Promicromonospora sukumoe: one gene and its partner. The protein of the gene in region 2 binds, or shares a complex with, the protein of the main gene of each other region. Links are inferred from orthologs where the notes say so. Each region holds a gene or a part of one and is shown on either strand. Other genes may lie near its edges.

The links.
Region 1: the proteins of FHX71_RS27720 (region 2) and uvrB are in contact, whole or in part, in a crystal structure (PDB 7EGT), measured with the Thermus thermophilus proteins. The link is inferred for Promicromonospora sukumoe from one-to-one orthologs. Residues at the interface, in WP_096412145.1 of Thermus thermophilus: His654, Arg656, Phe657, Gln666, Asp668, Glu669, Lys680, Arg681, Leu682, Ser683, Lys685, Tyr686, Ala687; in WP_096411307.1 of Thermus thermophilus: Glu23, Leu25, Arg26, Asp27, Gly28, Glu29, Arg30, Phe31, Arg55, Glu326, Asp327, Phe328, Glu379, Ser382, Gln383, His398, Gly400, Arg401.

The regions. Positions count from the first base shown.
Region 1 is NZ_JACGWV010000001.1:2,896,617-2,903,212, forward strand. What follows is about bases 3,685-6,596. They hold uvrB (excinuclease ABC subunit UvrB), read right to left. Parts: upstream 6,239-6,596; coding sequence 4,130-6,238; downstream 3,685-4,129. Other genes in these bases: FHX71_RS12850 (NAD(P)-dependent alcohol dehydrogenase), read right to left, coding at 3,685-4,024; FHX71_RS12860 (pyroglutamyl-peptidase I), read right to left, coding at 6,320-6,596. Outside these bases: sthA (Si-specific NAD(P)(+) transhydrogenase), read right to left, coding at 1-245; FHX71_RS12835 (YciI family protein), read left to right, coding at 334-615; FHX71_RS12840 (hypothetical protein), read left to right, coding at 755-1,621; FHX71_RS12845 (TerC family protein), read right to left, coding at 1,764-2,798; more of FHX71_RS12850, read right to left, coding at 3,053-3,684. UniProt on the Escherichia coli protein: The UvrABC repair system catalyzes the recognition and processing of DNA lesions. A damage recognition complex composed of 2 UvrA and 2 UvrB subunits scans DNA for abnormalities.
Region 2 is NZ_JACGWV010000003.1:815,550-822,568, forward strand. Bases 1,147-4,481 are described here. They hold FHX71_RS27720 (UvrD-helicase domain-containing protein), read left to right. Parts: upstream 1,147-1,536; coding sequence 1,537-4,281; downstream 4,282-4,481. Other genes in these bases: FHX71_RS27725 (acyltransferase family protein), read left to right, coding at 4,480-4,481. In the rest of the region: FHX71_RS27715 (glycosyltransferase family 4 protein), read right to left, coding at 1-1,132; more of FHX71_RS27725, read left to right, coding at 4,482-6,534; FHX71_RS27730 (hypothetical protein), read left to right, coding at 6,602-7,019. UniProt on the Escherichia coli protein: A helicase with DNA-dependent ATPase activity. Unwinds DNA duplexes with 3'-5' polarity. Translocates on single-stranded DNA with 3'-5' polarity. Initiates unwinding more efficiently from a nicked substrate than double-stranded DNA.

The DNA of each region.
Region 1 (6,596 bases), on a different replicon or contig from region 2:
TGTTCCTTGACCCGGTAGCTGGAGCCGTACATGTCGCGCATCTGCAGGCCGGTCAGGTAGAGCACGGCCTCGCGCAGGGTCTTGGAGGGGATGGTGCCGGTGTGCAGGCTGACGCCGCCGACCTGGTCCCGCCGTTCGACGACCGCCACCCGCTTCCCGAGCTTGGCGGCGCCGATGGCGGCCTTCTGGCCGCCGGGGCCCGAGCCGATCACGACGAGGTCGAAGTGGTTCTCACGTGCGTCCATGCTCAGAGTGTGGGGGGCGAGCGGGCCGGTGACGACCATCTTCATCAAGAATTAACCGGCTGACCCGGGCGGATGGCAGGCTGCCCCCATGAGCACCTACGCCGTCAGCTACACCTACACCGACGACGTCGCGACCCGCGACGAGGTCCGCCCCAGCCACCGCGATTTCCTGCGGGCGCTGCTCGCGGACGGCGTCCTGCGCGCCTCGGGCCCGGTCGACGGCCGAGTGGGCGCGCTGCTGGTGATCGAGGCGGAGTCGGCCGACGCGGCGCTGGCCGTCCTGGACCCCGACCCGTTCGCGCTCCGCGGGCTCGTGGCCGAGCGCAGCGCCCGGCAGTGGGACGTCGTCATCGGCGGCTTCGCGGAGTAGAGCAGCCGCAAAATTCACCCAATACCCATCCATACAGAGGTTTTTACTCAATAGTCACGTTTCGAGCATGGCGTGGCGCGCTTCTTGGTGCGCATGATGCCTGTTCGGAAGCTGCTGACTATGTTCGGGGAGGCACTGCATGACCTCTGTCGACGGTACATCGGTGGGCTACGACGAGATCGGCCCGCGCATCTGTGTGACGCCGCCCTACTACGCGCTCGACGCGCTGACCAGCCCCGCGCCCGGGCTGACCAGCGCGACGGTTCCCGTCCAGTCACCGACCGGACGGCACGCCACGCACATCAACATCGCGGAGGCCGGCCGGCACCTCGCGATCCTCGGTCTGTGCGCCGCGGCCACGACCAACCCGAGCACCAAGCGGCACTACTACCTCGCGCACCGCGGGGTCGGTCGGATGTACCCGGTCACCGGGTCGCTGACCGCCCTCACCGGTACCGCGAGCGCCCGGATGACGGGCCGCAACCGTGCGGAGGCCCAGACCGAGCTGCGCGACGCCCACGGCAACCTCGTGGCGCGGCTCGACGTCGAGTACCTGGTGATGTCGGTGCCGGTCTTCCGGCGCATGATGGGGCCTGCCCGGGCACCCGACGCGACGGAACCCGCCAACCCCTACAGCCTGCCCGCCCCGCTCGTCGACGTCTCGACCGACGCCCGGAGCGCGGCGGCCAAGCTGGCGGTCGAGGCGGCCATGTGCCGGGGGCACTTCGACGGCTACCCGGCGCTGCCCGTGTCGGTGGCGGGCTACGCCGCGTTCGCGCTCTTCGACCACGTCCTGGAGGCGGCGGCGGGCCCGGACGCGCGCTGGCAGCCGGGGCTGTTCCGGCTGCGGGCGGACAACCTGGCCGCGGCCGGCGAGCACTGCACGGTGGAGGTCGAGCCCTCGGACCCGGCCGAGCCCGCCGCCCACGCCCAGGCGTTCACGGGGACCATCCGCTCCGGGGACCGGGAGATCTTCTCGATCGACGTGGACTACACGGTGGTCTGAGCCGGTCCCCCGGGCTCTCGGGCCCGGGCCGTCCGGCGGCAGCGCACAGGCCGGCGGCCGCGCCCCTCGCGGGGGCACGGCCGCCGGCCTGCTGCTGTGCTGTCGTCGCGCCGCCGCGCGACGGCCGGACGCCCTCAGGGCGTCACTGGGAGATGTCCTCCGACTCCGGCTCGGCGACCGGACGCGCCGCCTCGACCCGCGCGTCGTGCGCGGACTTGATGAGGCTGGCGATCGTGCCGACCGCCAGGGACGACACGATCACCGTGAGCGACAGCCAGATCGGGATCTCCGGCGCCCAGTGGAAGCCCTCGCCGCCGTTGATCCACGACAGCGAGTTGGTGTGCAGGGCCTCGAGGACCAGCTTGATGCCGATGAAGCCCAGCACGGCCGAGAGCGCGTAGGGCAGGTACACCAGCCGGTCGAGCAGGCCGCCCAGCAGGAAGTAGAGCTGGCGCAGGCCCATCAGGGCGAACAGGTTGGTGGCGAACACGATGAACGGGTCCCGCGTGATGCCGAAGATCGCCGGGATCGAGTCGAGCGCGAACAGCACGTCCGTCGAGCCGATCGCCAGGAACACGATGATCATCGGCGTGAAGAGCCGGCGGCCGTCGACGGTGGTCCGGAGGCTGGAGCCGTTGTACTGGTGGTGCAGCGGCAGGACGCGGCGCATCACCCGGATGAGCGCGTTCTCCTTGAAGTCGTCCTGCTCCTCCTCCTTCTCGGGGATCGCCTGCTGGATCGCCGTGTAGATGAGGAACGCGCCGAACAGGTAGAAGAGCCAGGTGAACTGCTCGAGCAGCGCGGCGCCCGCGAGGATGAACGCGGCCCGGAAGATCAGCGCCATGATGATGCCCACCATGAGCACCTGCTGCTGGTGGTCCCGCGGCACCGCGAACCTCGCCATGATGATGACGAAGACGAAGAGGTTGTCGACGCTCAGGGAGTACTCCATGAGCCACCCGGCGTAGAACTCAGCCGCCGGGGTGACGCCGCCGACGGCCCAGACGATGACGCCGTAGACCAGGGCGAGGCCCACGTAGAAGCTCACCCAGATGGCGCTCTCCTTCATGGACGGGACGTGCGGGCGCCGTCCGACGATGAGGAGGTCGGCGACCAGCAGCAGAACCATCGCGCCGAGCGAGATGAGTTCGAAGGTCACGGGCAGTTCGTGGACCATTGCGTCCTTCCGGGAAAGGGAGGAACGCGCGATCGCATCGAGCCTCCGGTGAGCACAGCAGGGCACCGGAGGTCTTCCTCGCTCGCCCCCGCACCACCCTGGACGAGTCCGGGCGATGGCGCACGACGAGCCGGCAGGCCGAGCTGGCATCGATGGCAGCTGTGATGACGACCAAGCCGTTGCGAGGTACTCCCCTCCAACGGTGGGCAAGCATACGGGACGGTGAGAACGCCCCGAACGTGATCTACGGCACGTCAGACGAGCGTGACGACCAGCTTGCCGCGGGCGTGCCCCTGCCCGGCGACCTGCCGGATCGCGTCCACGGCCCGGTCGAGCGGGTACGTCGCGCTGACGATCGGCAGCAGCACGCCGTCGGCGACCATGCCGTCCAGGACGGACAGGTCCTCGCCGCTGCGCGTCGCCTCGACGTTGACGACCCGGTACGGGCGCGTCCGCGAGAGCAGCGGCGCCACCGCGAGCTCGGGCATGGGGCCCAGCAGGCCGTCCCTGCTGCCGTCGTTGGCCAGGAGCAGGCCACCGGGCACCAGCACGCGGCCGAGCGCCCGCAGCGAGTACCGGCCGGCGTTCGTGAAGACGACGTCGAAGCGCGGCTCGCCCGCCGTGATGTCGTCGGTGGTGTGGTCGACGACCTCGGACGCGCCGAGCTCGCGCACCATCGCGGCGTTGCGCGGGCCGCACACCCCCGTCACCTCGGCGCCCCAGGCCGCGGCGATCTGCACCGCGAAGTGCCCGATTCCGCCGCCCGCGCCCGTGATGGCGATGCGCTGCCCGGCCCGCAGCTCGGCGGCGCGCAGGAACTGCAGCGCCGTGACCGCGGCCATGGGCATCGCCGCGGCCTCGACGTGCCCCAGGTCGGCGGGCAGGCGGGCGATGCTGCCGGCGTCCGCGACCGCCAGCTCCGCGAACGTGCCGCCGCTGCCGAACCCGAACACCTCGTCGCCGGGCGCGAACCTCGTGACGCCCGGGTCCGTCTTGAGCACGACGCCCGAGAGGTCGGCGCCGCGGACCGACGGCGTCGGCCCCCTCAGCCCGCCGAGCATCGGCCGTGCGACCAGCGGCTGCCCGGCCGCGTAGTGCCAGTCGTAGGGGTTCACGCCGGCGGCGTGCACCTCGACCAGCACCTGGTCCTTGCCAGGTGCCGGGTCGGGCACGTCACGCACCGCGAGGGCGTCCCAGCCGTACCTGTCCTGCGTCAGTGCCCGCATCGCGGCCTCCTGGACCCACTGTTCTCCCTGACGTGTGCCCCCACCTGCGCGTTCAGCGTCCACCGGGCGCCGGGAGGGGGTCAAGGATGAACTGTGGGGCCACGCTCAGGCGGTCGCGGCCTGCATCTGGCGCAGCTCCTTCTTCAGGCCGGAGATCTCGTCGCGCAGCCGGGCGGCCACCTCGAACTGCAGCTCCGCGGCCGCGGCGTGCATCTGGTCGGCCAGCTCCTGGATGAGCTCCGCCAGCTCGCTCGCGGCGGCACCGGCGAGCCGGTTGCCCGACGTCGCTGCCTCCTTCGGCGTGCCCGGCACCGCCTTGCCCTCGCCCTTCCCCTTGCGGCTGTTCCGGTACCCGCCGGCCAGCAGCTCCGCTGTGTCGAGGTCCTCGCGGGCGAGCATGTCCGTGACGTCCGCGATCTTCTTGCGCAGCGGCTGGGGGTCCAGGCCGCGCTCGGTGTTGTACGCGATCTGCTTCTCGCGGCGCCGGTCGGTCTCGTCCAGGGCCATCCGCATGGCCGGCGTGATCTTGTCGGCGTACATGTGCACCTGGCCGGACACGTTACGGGCCGCGCGGCCGATGGTCTGGATCAGCGAGCGACCGGACCGCAGGAAGCCCTCCTTGTCCGCGTCGAGGATCGCGACCAGCGACACCTCCGGCAGGTCGAGGCCCTCGCGCAGCAGGTTGATGCCCACGAGCACGTCGTACTCGCCGAGCCGCAGCTCGCGCAGCAGCTCGACGCGGCGCAGCGTGTCCACGTCGGAGTGCAGGTAGCGCACGCGGACGTTGCGCTCCAGGAAGTAGTCCGTGAGGTCCTCGGCCATCTTCTTGGTCAGCGTGGTGACCAGCACGCGCTCGTCGCGGTCCACGCGGTCGCGGATCTCGCCCAGCAGGTCGTCGATCTGGCCGGTCGTCGGCTTCACGACCACCTCAGGGTCGACCAGCCCGGTGGGGCGGATGACCTGCTCGACGACGCCGTCCGACAGCGAGCGCTCGTAGTCGCCCGGCGTGGCCGACAGGTACACCGTCTGCCCGATGCGCTCGGTGAACTCCTCCCACTTCAGCGGGCGGTTGTCCATGGCGCTCGGCAGGCGGAAGCCGTGGTCCACGAGCGCGCGCTTGCGGGACGCGTCGCCCTCGAACATCGCCCCGATCTGCGGCACCGTCTGGTGCGACTCGTCGATGACGAGCAGGAAGTCCTCGGGGAAGTAGTCGAGCAGCGTGTTGGGCGCGGTGCCCGGCTCGCGGCCGTCGATGTGCATCGAGTAGTTCTCGATGCCGGCGCACGTGCCGATCGAGCGCATCATCTCGATGTCGTAGGTGGTGCGCATGCGCAGCCGCTGCGCCTCCAGCAGCTTGCCCTGCTTCTCCAGCTCGGCGAGCCGCGCCTCGAGCTCCTTCTCGATGCCGCCGATGGCGCGCTCCATGCGCTCCGGGCCCGCCACGTAGTGCGTGGCCGGGAACACGTAGATCGACTTCTCCTCGCGCACCACGTCGCCCGTGAGCGGGTGCAGCGTCTGGATCGACTCGATCTCGTCGCCGAACATCTCGATCCGGATCGCGAGCTCCTCGTACACCGGGATGATCTCGACCGTGTCGCCGCGCACCCGGAACGTGCCGCGCGTGAACGACATGTCGTTGCGCGTGTACTGCATGGTCACGAACTGGCGCAGCAGGTCGTCCCGGTCCACGACGTCGCCGACGTCGAGCCGGACCATGCGGTCCACGTACTCCTGCGGCGTGCCCAGGCCGTAGATGCAGGACACCGAGGCGACCACGACGACGTCGCGCCGCGTCAGCAGCGAGGAGGTGGCCGAGTGCCGCAGCCGCTCGACCTCGTCGTTGATCGACGAGTCCTTCTCGATGTAGGTGTCCGTCTGCGCGATGTACGCCTCGGGCTGGTAGTAGTCGTAGTACGAGACGAAGTACTCGACCGCGTTGTTGGGCAGCAGCTCGCGGAACTCCGTGGCGAGCTGCGCGGCGAGCGTCTTGTTCGGCGCCATGACCAGGGTGGGCCGCTGGAGCTTCTCCACCAGCCAGGCCGTGGTCGCGGACTTGCCGGTTCCCGTGGCGCCGAGCAGCACCACGTCCTTCTCGCCCGCCTGGACGCGTTCGGTCAGCTCGGCGATCGCCGTCGGCTGGTCGCCGGCGGGCTGGTACTCGGAGATGACCTCGAACGGGGCCACCGTGCGCTGCAGGTCGGTCACGGGTCGCATGTCACTACCGTACGGCGGACCACTGACACTCCGGAGCGCGGGGCGCTGGGCGGGCCCGCTCCGGGCCCCCTCAGCGCCCCGTCAGTGCAGCGTGCCGCCCGACGAGGCCGGCTCCGCCACCTCGCCGCGGGCCGCCGCGAGCGCCGTGCGCACCACGATCTCCAGGGCCCGGGCGAGGTCGGCGACCGGGAGGTGCGGCTCGCCGGCGTCGGCCGGGGCGGACGCCGCGGCCTGCGCGCGGACCTCCTCCGTGGTGCGCGGCACGTGCACGAAGCCGGAGAGCACGCCGGGCCGCTCGGCCAGGGCGTGCTGGAGCGCGTAGAAGGTGGCGTTGCAGACGTAGGTGCCAGCGCTGTAC
Region 2 (7,019 bases):
TCTCGGCCTGCCGGCGCCAGGACAGCTCGCCCTCGATCCGGGCGCGGCCCGCCAGGCCCATCTCCCGACCGCGGTCGGGGTCGTCGAGGATCTCGAGGATCGCGTCGCCGAACGCCGCCGGGTCGGTCCCGGGGACGTACCGCGCCGCCTCGCCCGCGCTGCGCCGCGTCTCGGTCAGGTCCGACGCCACCACGGGCAGCTCGTGCGCCATGTACTCCAGCGTCTTGTTCATGGTGGAGCGGTCGTTGAACTCGCTGGGCGGGTCGGGCGTGACGCCCAGGTCCGCGCTGGACAGCCAGCGGCCGATGGCCGCGTGGTCGACCCGGCCGGTGAACTGCACCCACAGGTCCAGCCCGCGGCGCGTGCAGTCGGCGCGCAGCTCCTCCAGCGCGTCCCCGAAGCCGAGCAGCGCGAAGCGCACGTCGGTGCGGCCGCGCACCTTGACCACGTGCTCGATGGCCGCGAGCAGCCGGTCGACGCCGTCCTGCGAGCCCATGATCCCGACGTAGCACACGAGGTGCTTGCCCAGGTCACGGGCCCCCGGCTCGGGGTCGCCGCGGTGCATCAGGTCGGCGTCGGGCGTGCTGAGCACCACGGAGCTGCGGCTCGGGTCCACGTGGCCCCGCTCCAGCGCGATCTGCTGGTAGGAGCCGTTGGTCGAGATCACGTGGTCCGCCGTGCGGTACGTCGCACGCTCCAGCAGGAGCAGGGCCTTGTAGAGGACGTCCCGCCGGCCGAACTTCGCGACGTACACCTCGGGGCACAGGTCGTGCTGGTCGTAGACGAAGCGCACCCCGCGCCGCAGCCGCCACAGCAGCGCGAGCAGCCAGTACGTGTCCGGCGGGTTGCACGCCTGGATCACCTGGAAGGGCGCGTCGCGGTGCACGCGGGCCGCGGCCCGGGCCGTGCGCCACCAGCAGACGACGAACTCGCGCACGTAGCCCATGACCCCGCGCGACTCGGGCGGGGGCGGGTAGGAGTGGACGGTCACCTCGTCGACCTGGAAGCTGGCGGGCTCGTCGCCGTTCTCCTGCGGGCAGACGACGCTCACGCGGTAGCCGGCGTCCGTCAGGGCGCGGCACTCGGACCGGACCCGGCGGTCGATCCGGAACGGTAGGTTCTGAATGATCACCAGAACGTGTGGAGCGTCGGAATGCATGACGAAAGTCTTGCCGCAGGTACGGCGTGCAGAAAGCCGGGGAGCGGGTGAGAACGGGGATTCACCCGCGGGCCTCGGTGATACGCCGGTGCGAGATATCACCCGAACATCACCCTCGCGGAGGTTGATTTATCCGTGCTCTTTCCGGGTAGGTCCAGGAAAAGGGGTCGCCGATATTTCATCCTGTGCTGTTTCCGGGGAATGCCCGGGGTGGGGTGCGGGCGGTGCCGGGGGCCGGAGCCCGGGGTCGTCCGGGCGGGGCCGACCCGGCGAACGGCGTCGTCCACGCGCTCGACCGGGGACCGCCTCCGGTCCGTGACGCTCGCGACCGCGCGGCCCGTCGGCAGTGTCGGTGAGCCCGCCTAGGCTTAGGGGCGATGACTTCCCTCTTCGACAGCCTCTCCCTGCCCGGCCTCGACCCCGCGTCGCCGGGGGACGGGGCGCGCCTGCCGCGCACCGCCCCGCGGTGGGACGACGGGGGCGAAGGCGACCCCGGCGAGGCGGCCGTGCCCGCCGAGCCGGACTGGCTGGCCGGCCTGCCGCACGAGTCCGAGGCGCCACGCGCCGGCGGGGCCTTCGCGCACCTGGACCCGGACGCCCTGCTCGACGGGCTGAACCCGGAGCAGCGCGCCGCCGTGGTCCACGAGGGCGGGCAGCTGCTCATCGTGGCCGGCGCCGGGTCGGGCAAGACGCGCGTGCTCACGCACCGCATCGCCTACCTGCTGGCCACCGGCCGTGCGCGCGCGGGCGAGATCCTCGCGATCACCTTCACGAACAAGGCCGCTGCCGAGATGCGCGAGCGCGTCGAGGGCCTGGTCGGCCCCGCCGCGAACCGCATGTGGGTGTCCACGTTCCACTCGGCGTGCGTGCGCATCTTGCGCCGCGAGGCGACGACGCTCGGCCTGCGGTCGAGCTTCAGCATCTACGACGCCGCGGACAGCCAGCGCCTCATCACGCTGGTCACGCGCGAGCTCAACCTGGACCCCAAGAAGTACCCGGCGCGCGGGCTGTCGAACAAGATCAGCGACCTGAAGAACGAGCTGGTCGACCCCGAGACCTACGCGCAGCAGGCCGGGGCGTACGCGGAGCAGGAGGCGCAGGCCGAGGCCGCGTCGGCGGCGTCCGGCGGCATCCGGCGGCCGTGGGGCGGGCAGTCGGCCGACGAGCGCAACACCGCCGTGCCCAAGTTCGACCAGGTGCTGGCCGACGTCTACACGCGCTACCAGGCGCGCCTCGCCCAGGCGAACGCCCTGGACTTCGACGACATCATCATGACCACGGTGAACCTGCTCCAGGCGTTCCCGAACGTCGCGGAGCACTACCGCCGCCGGTTCCGGCACATCATGGTCGACGAGTACCAGGACACCAACCACGCGCAGTACACGCTGGTGCGGGAGCTCGCGGGCGTGGGCGCGGACGACGACTCCGCCGGTTCGAACGGTGGCCTGGATCCCGCCGAGCTCACCGTCGTCGGCGACTCCGACCAGTCCATCTACGCGTTCCGCGGCGCCACGATCCGCAACATCCTGGAGTTCGAGAAGGACTACCCGGACGCCACCACGATCCTGCTGGAGCAGAACTACCGCTCCACGCAGAACATCCTGAGCGCCGCCAACGCCGTCATCTCCCGCAACGCGGGCCGCACGCCCAAGCGCCTGTGGACGGACTCGGGCGCCGGCGCCAAGATCACCGGCTACGTCGCCGACGACGAGCACCAGGAGGCGCGGTTCGTCGCCGACGAGATCGACAAGCTCGGTGACAGCGACGGCGTCCGGCCGGGCGACGTCGCCATCTTCTACCGCACCAACGCCCAGTCGCGGGCGCTGGAGGAGGTGCTGGTCCGCGTCGGCCTGCCGTACAAGGTGGTGGGCGGCACCCGGTTCTACGAGCGCCGTGAGGTCAAGGACGCCGTCGCCTACCTGCGCGCGCTGGCCAACGAGGACGACGACGTGAACCTGCGCCGGGTGCTCAACGTGCCCAAGCGCGGGCTGGGCGACCGCGCCGAGTCGCTCGTCGCGACGTTCGCGGAGCGGGAGCGCATCTCGTTCGGCGCCGCCCTGGAGCGCGCCGACGAGATCCCCGGCATGACCAACCGCTCGCTCAAGCCCCTGCTCGTGTTCCGCGACCTGATGCGCGAGCTGCGCGGCCTGGTCGACGACGGCGCGGCCCCGGCCGTGGTGCTCGGCGCCGTGCTCGACCGCACCGGCTACCTCGCCGAGCTGCGCGCGAGCGAGGACCCGCAGGACGAGGGCCGGGTCGAGAACCTGGCCGAGCTGCACGCCGTCGCCGTCGACTTCGGCGAGACCGACCCGGAGGGGTCGCTGGCCGACTTCCTGGAGCGGGTCTCGCTGGTCGCGGACAGCGACCAGATCCCCGCCGAGGACGTCGCCGACGGCGCCGCGGAGGAGGCGCCCCGGGAGAACCAGGGCGTCGTCACGCTGATGACCCTGCACACCGCCAAGGGCCTGGAGTTCCCGGTCGTGTTCCTCACCGGCATGGAGGACGGCACGTTCCCGCACATGCGCTCCCTGCACGACGACAGCGAGCTCGCCGAGGAGCGCCGCCTGGCCTACGTGGGCATCACGCGGGCGCGCGAGCGGCTCTACATCACGCGGTCGTCGGTGCGCGCGGCCTTCGGCATGGCCAACGAGTTCCCGGAGAGCCGGTTCCTCCAGGAGGTCCCCGAGGAGCTGTGGGACTGGCGGCGCCGCGAGTCGTCGACGGCCGCGATCCGCGCGGGCCGGGGCGGCTGGAGCGGCGGGTACGGCTCCGGCGGCTACGGTTCCGGCGGGCGCTCGGGCTCCGGGTCGGGGTCGGGGTCCGGGTCGAGCTGGTCCTCGGGCCGGTCGGGGTCCTCGCGCGCCGGCACGGCGTCGTCGTCGGGCGGCAGCCAGCCCAACCCGTTCTCCCCGCAGAAGAAGGCGGGCGCCAAGGGCGGGTTCGGCGGGCTCAACGTCCAGAAGGACGTCCCGAGCCTGGAGATCGGCGACCGCGTCACGCACGACTCGTACGGTCTGGGCACCGTCGTGGACGTCGAGGCCAACGCGGTGGTCAAGATCGACTTCGGCACCAACGGCACCAAGCGCATCGCGCTGAAGTACACGGCCATCACCAAGCTCTGACCGGACCTTCGGGATCGGGGCCGGGACTGGCCGCGGCCGCTCCTCTCCTTCGAGACCTAGGTTTCTTCGCTTTGCGGCGGCCCAAAGCGAAGAAACCTAGGTCTCGAAGGAGACGTCGGCGGACGCCGGACGCCCGGCGGGGCGGGGGCTTCACATTCCGGACTTTTTCGGTCTACGGAGGTTCGGTACCGTCCGCCCATGGTCCTGACCGACGACGCCCGGCCCGGCCTGGTCGCCGGGTCCGCCACGGCCGCAGCCCCGGCACCGGCCCCAGCCTTGGCACCGGGCGCAGCACCGGCCCCGGTACCGGCAGCCGGCCCGACGACGGCGGGCACTCCGGCAGCGGCCGCCGCCGTGGCACCGCACTCCCCGGCCGGCGTCCCGACCCACCAGCCCCCAGGGTCCCCGGCCGCCCGCAGCGCACGCATCCCCGGGCTCGACGGGCTGCGGGCACTTGCCGTGGTCGCCGTCGTGGCGTTCCACCTGGCGCCCGCGTGGGTGCCGGGCGGGTTCCTGGGCGTGGACGTGTTCTTCGTGGTCAGCGGGTTCCTGATCACCACGCTCCTGCTGCGCGAGGTCGCGGGCACGAGCTGGATCCGGCTCCCGCGGTTCTGGGTGCGCCGGGCCCGCCGGCTGCTGCCCGCCATCGCGCTGGTGCTGGTCGTCAGCATCCCCGTGGCGCGGGTGGTCGAGCCGGACCTGACGGTCGGGATCGGGCGGCAGATCCTCGGGGCGGTCACGTTCAGCACCAACTGGGTCGAGATCGCCGCGGGCACCGGCTACTTCGACGAGTCCCAGCCGGAGCTGCTCCGCATCCTGTGGTCGCTGGCCATCGAGGAGCAGTTCTATCTGGCGTGGCCGGTGCTGCTGGTGGTCCTGCTGATCGCGGTGCGCTCGGCGGCCTGGCGGGTGCGGGTCGTGGCCGTGGGCGCGCTCGTCTCGGCGGCGGCCATGGCGCTCCTGCTCATGCCGGCGTACGGCACCGGCGTCGACCCGACCCGCGTCTACTACGGCACCGACACCCACGCGTTCGGCCTGCTCCTGGGCGCCGCGGTGACGCTGCGCTGGGCCAAGGCCGGTCCCGCGCTGCGGGGTGCGCGCGCCCACCTGCTGCCGCCGCTGGCGCTGGCCGGCCTGGTCGCGCTCTTCCTGCTGCTGCGCAGCGACTCGCCGCTCACCTATCCGCTCGGGCTGCTGGCCGCGTCGCTGCTGGCCCTCGTCCTGGTGCTGGCGTGCGACGCCGCCCGCACCCAGCCCACCTGGTTCGTCGCCGCGCTGGAGCTTCCCGTCCTGCGCTGGGTGGGGGAGCGGTCGTACGGGATCTACCTGTGGCACTGGCCGGTCGCCTGCATCGTGACTGCGGCGGTCGGGGCGCAGCCCGGCACGCCGTGGTGGGGCGTCGGCACCGGCCTCGCCGTCGTGCTCACCCTCGGACTCGCGGCGGCGTCGTACCGGTGGGTGGAGATGCCGGTGCGGCGGCTCGGCTTCCGCGGCGCCCTGCGGGAGCTGCTCGGCGCGGTACGCACGTCCGCCGTCGTGCCGAAGGGTGCCGTGGTGGTCGCGGTGCTCGCGCTGGCCGGGACGGGCGCGGCGGTCACCTCCGCACCGGAGCGGACGGCGACGGAGCTCGCCATCGCCGCGGGCGTCCAGGCCGGGCAGGACGCCGCGGGCCCGCAGGCCGCCACTGCCGCGGCGCGGACCGGCACGCCCGAGCCGACGTCGCGCAGCGGCCGGCCGGGTCCGGAGCGTCTGCCCTTCGGCGCACGGGAGGGTGCCCAGGTCTCCGCCTTCGGCGACTCCGTGCTGGCCGCGGCCACCCCGGCGATCCTCGCGCGCTACCCGCGTGCCGAGGTCGAGGGCGTGGTGAGCACCGACTGGCTCGACGCCGAGCGCATGGTCCGGGCCGCGAAGCGTGAGGGCCGGCTGCGCGAGACGGTGCTGCTCAACTTCGGCACCAACGCTGGGTTCCAGCTCGACGGCTCGGCCGACGCCGCCCGGAACGTGCTCGACATGATCGGCCCGGACCGCCGCGTCGTGCTCGTCAACAGCGTGGGGATCAGCTACTGGGTGCCCGACGCGAACAAGACCCTCGACCAGGTCGCCGCGGGCCGGGAGAACGTCGCGGTCGCCGACTGGCACGCGCTCGTCGACCGCCACCCCGGCCTGCTGCACGCGGACGCGACCCACCCGAACCTCGACGGCGTCGAGGCCTACACGGACCTGGTGGAGAAGTCGTTCGCGACCCTGGAGTGACCCCGGAGTGACCCCGGAATGACACGGCTTGGCGCAGCCTGCCCGCTTTAGGCCACTATGTGTCGCCATGAGGATTCTGGTCTCCGCGGGTCGCCTGTTCGTGGCGCACTGGCCCGCGCTCCTGACGCTCGGCCTGCTCGGCGTCGCCGTCCGCAACGGCGCGATGTGGGGCGCGGTCGAGCTGAGCCAGTGGAACTCGTTCGTGGCGCAGCTCCTGCTGATCCTGAGCCCGCTCGGCTACCTGGTGCCCGTGGTCGGGATGCTGTGGGTCTGCCGGAACAGCCTGCCGAGCCTGGGCGGCTCGGACCTCGGCCGCCGGGAGCGCGCCGCGCAGGCGGCGATCCCCGGCATGCTGCCCACTCGGCGCGCGCCGATGATGCCCTCGGAGCGACGCGAGCGGCGCCTCATCGACATCGCCCTGTCCGTGCTGGTGCCGTTCCTGGTGGTCTACGAGGTCGAGGGCCTCATGGACGCCGACCGCCTGC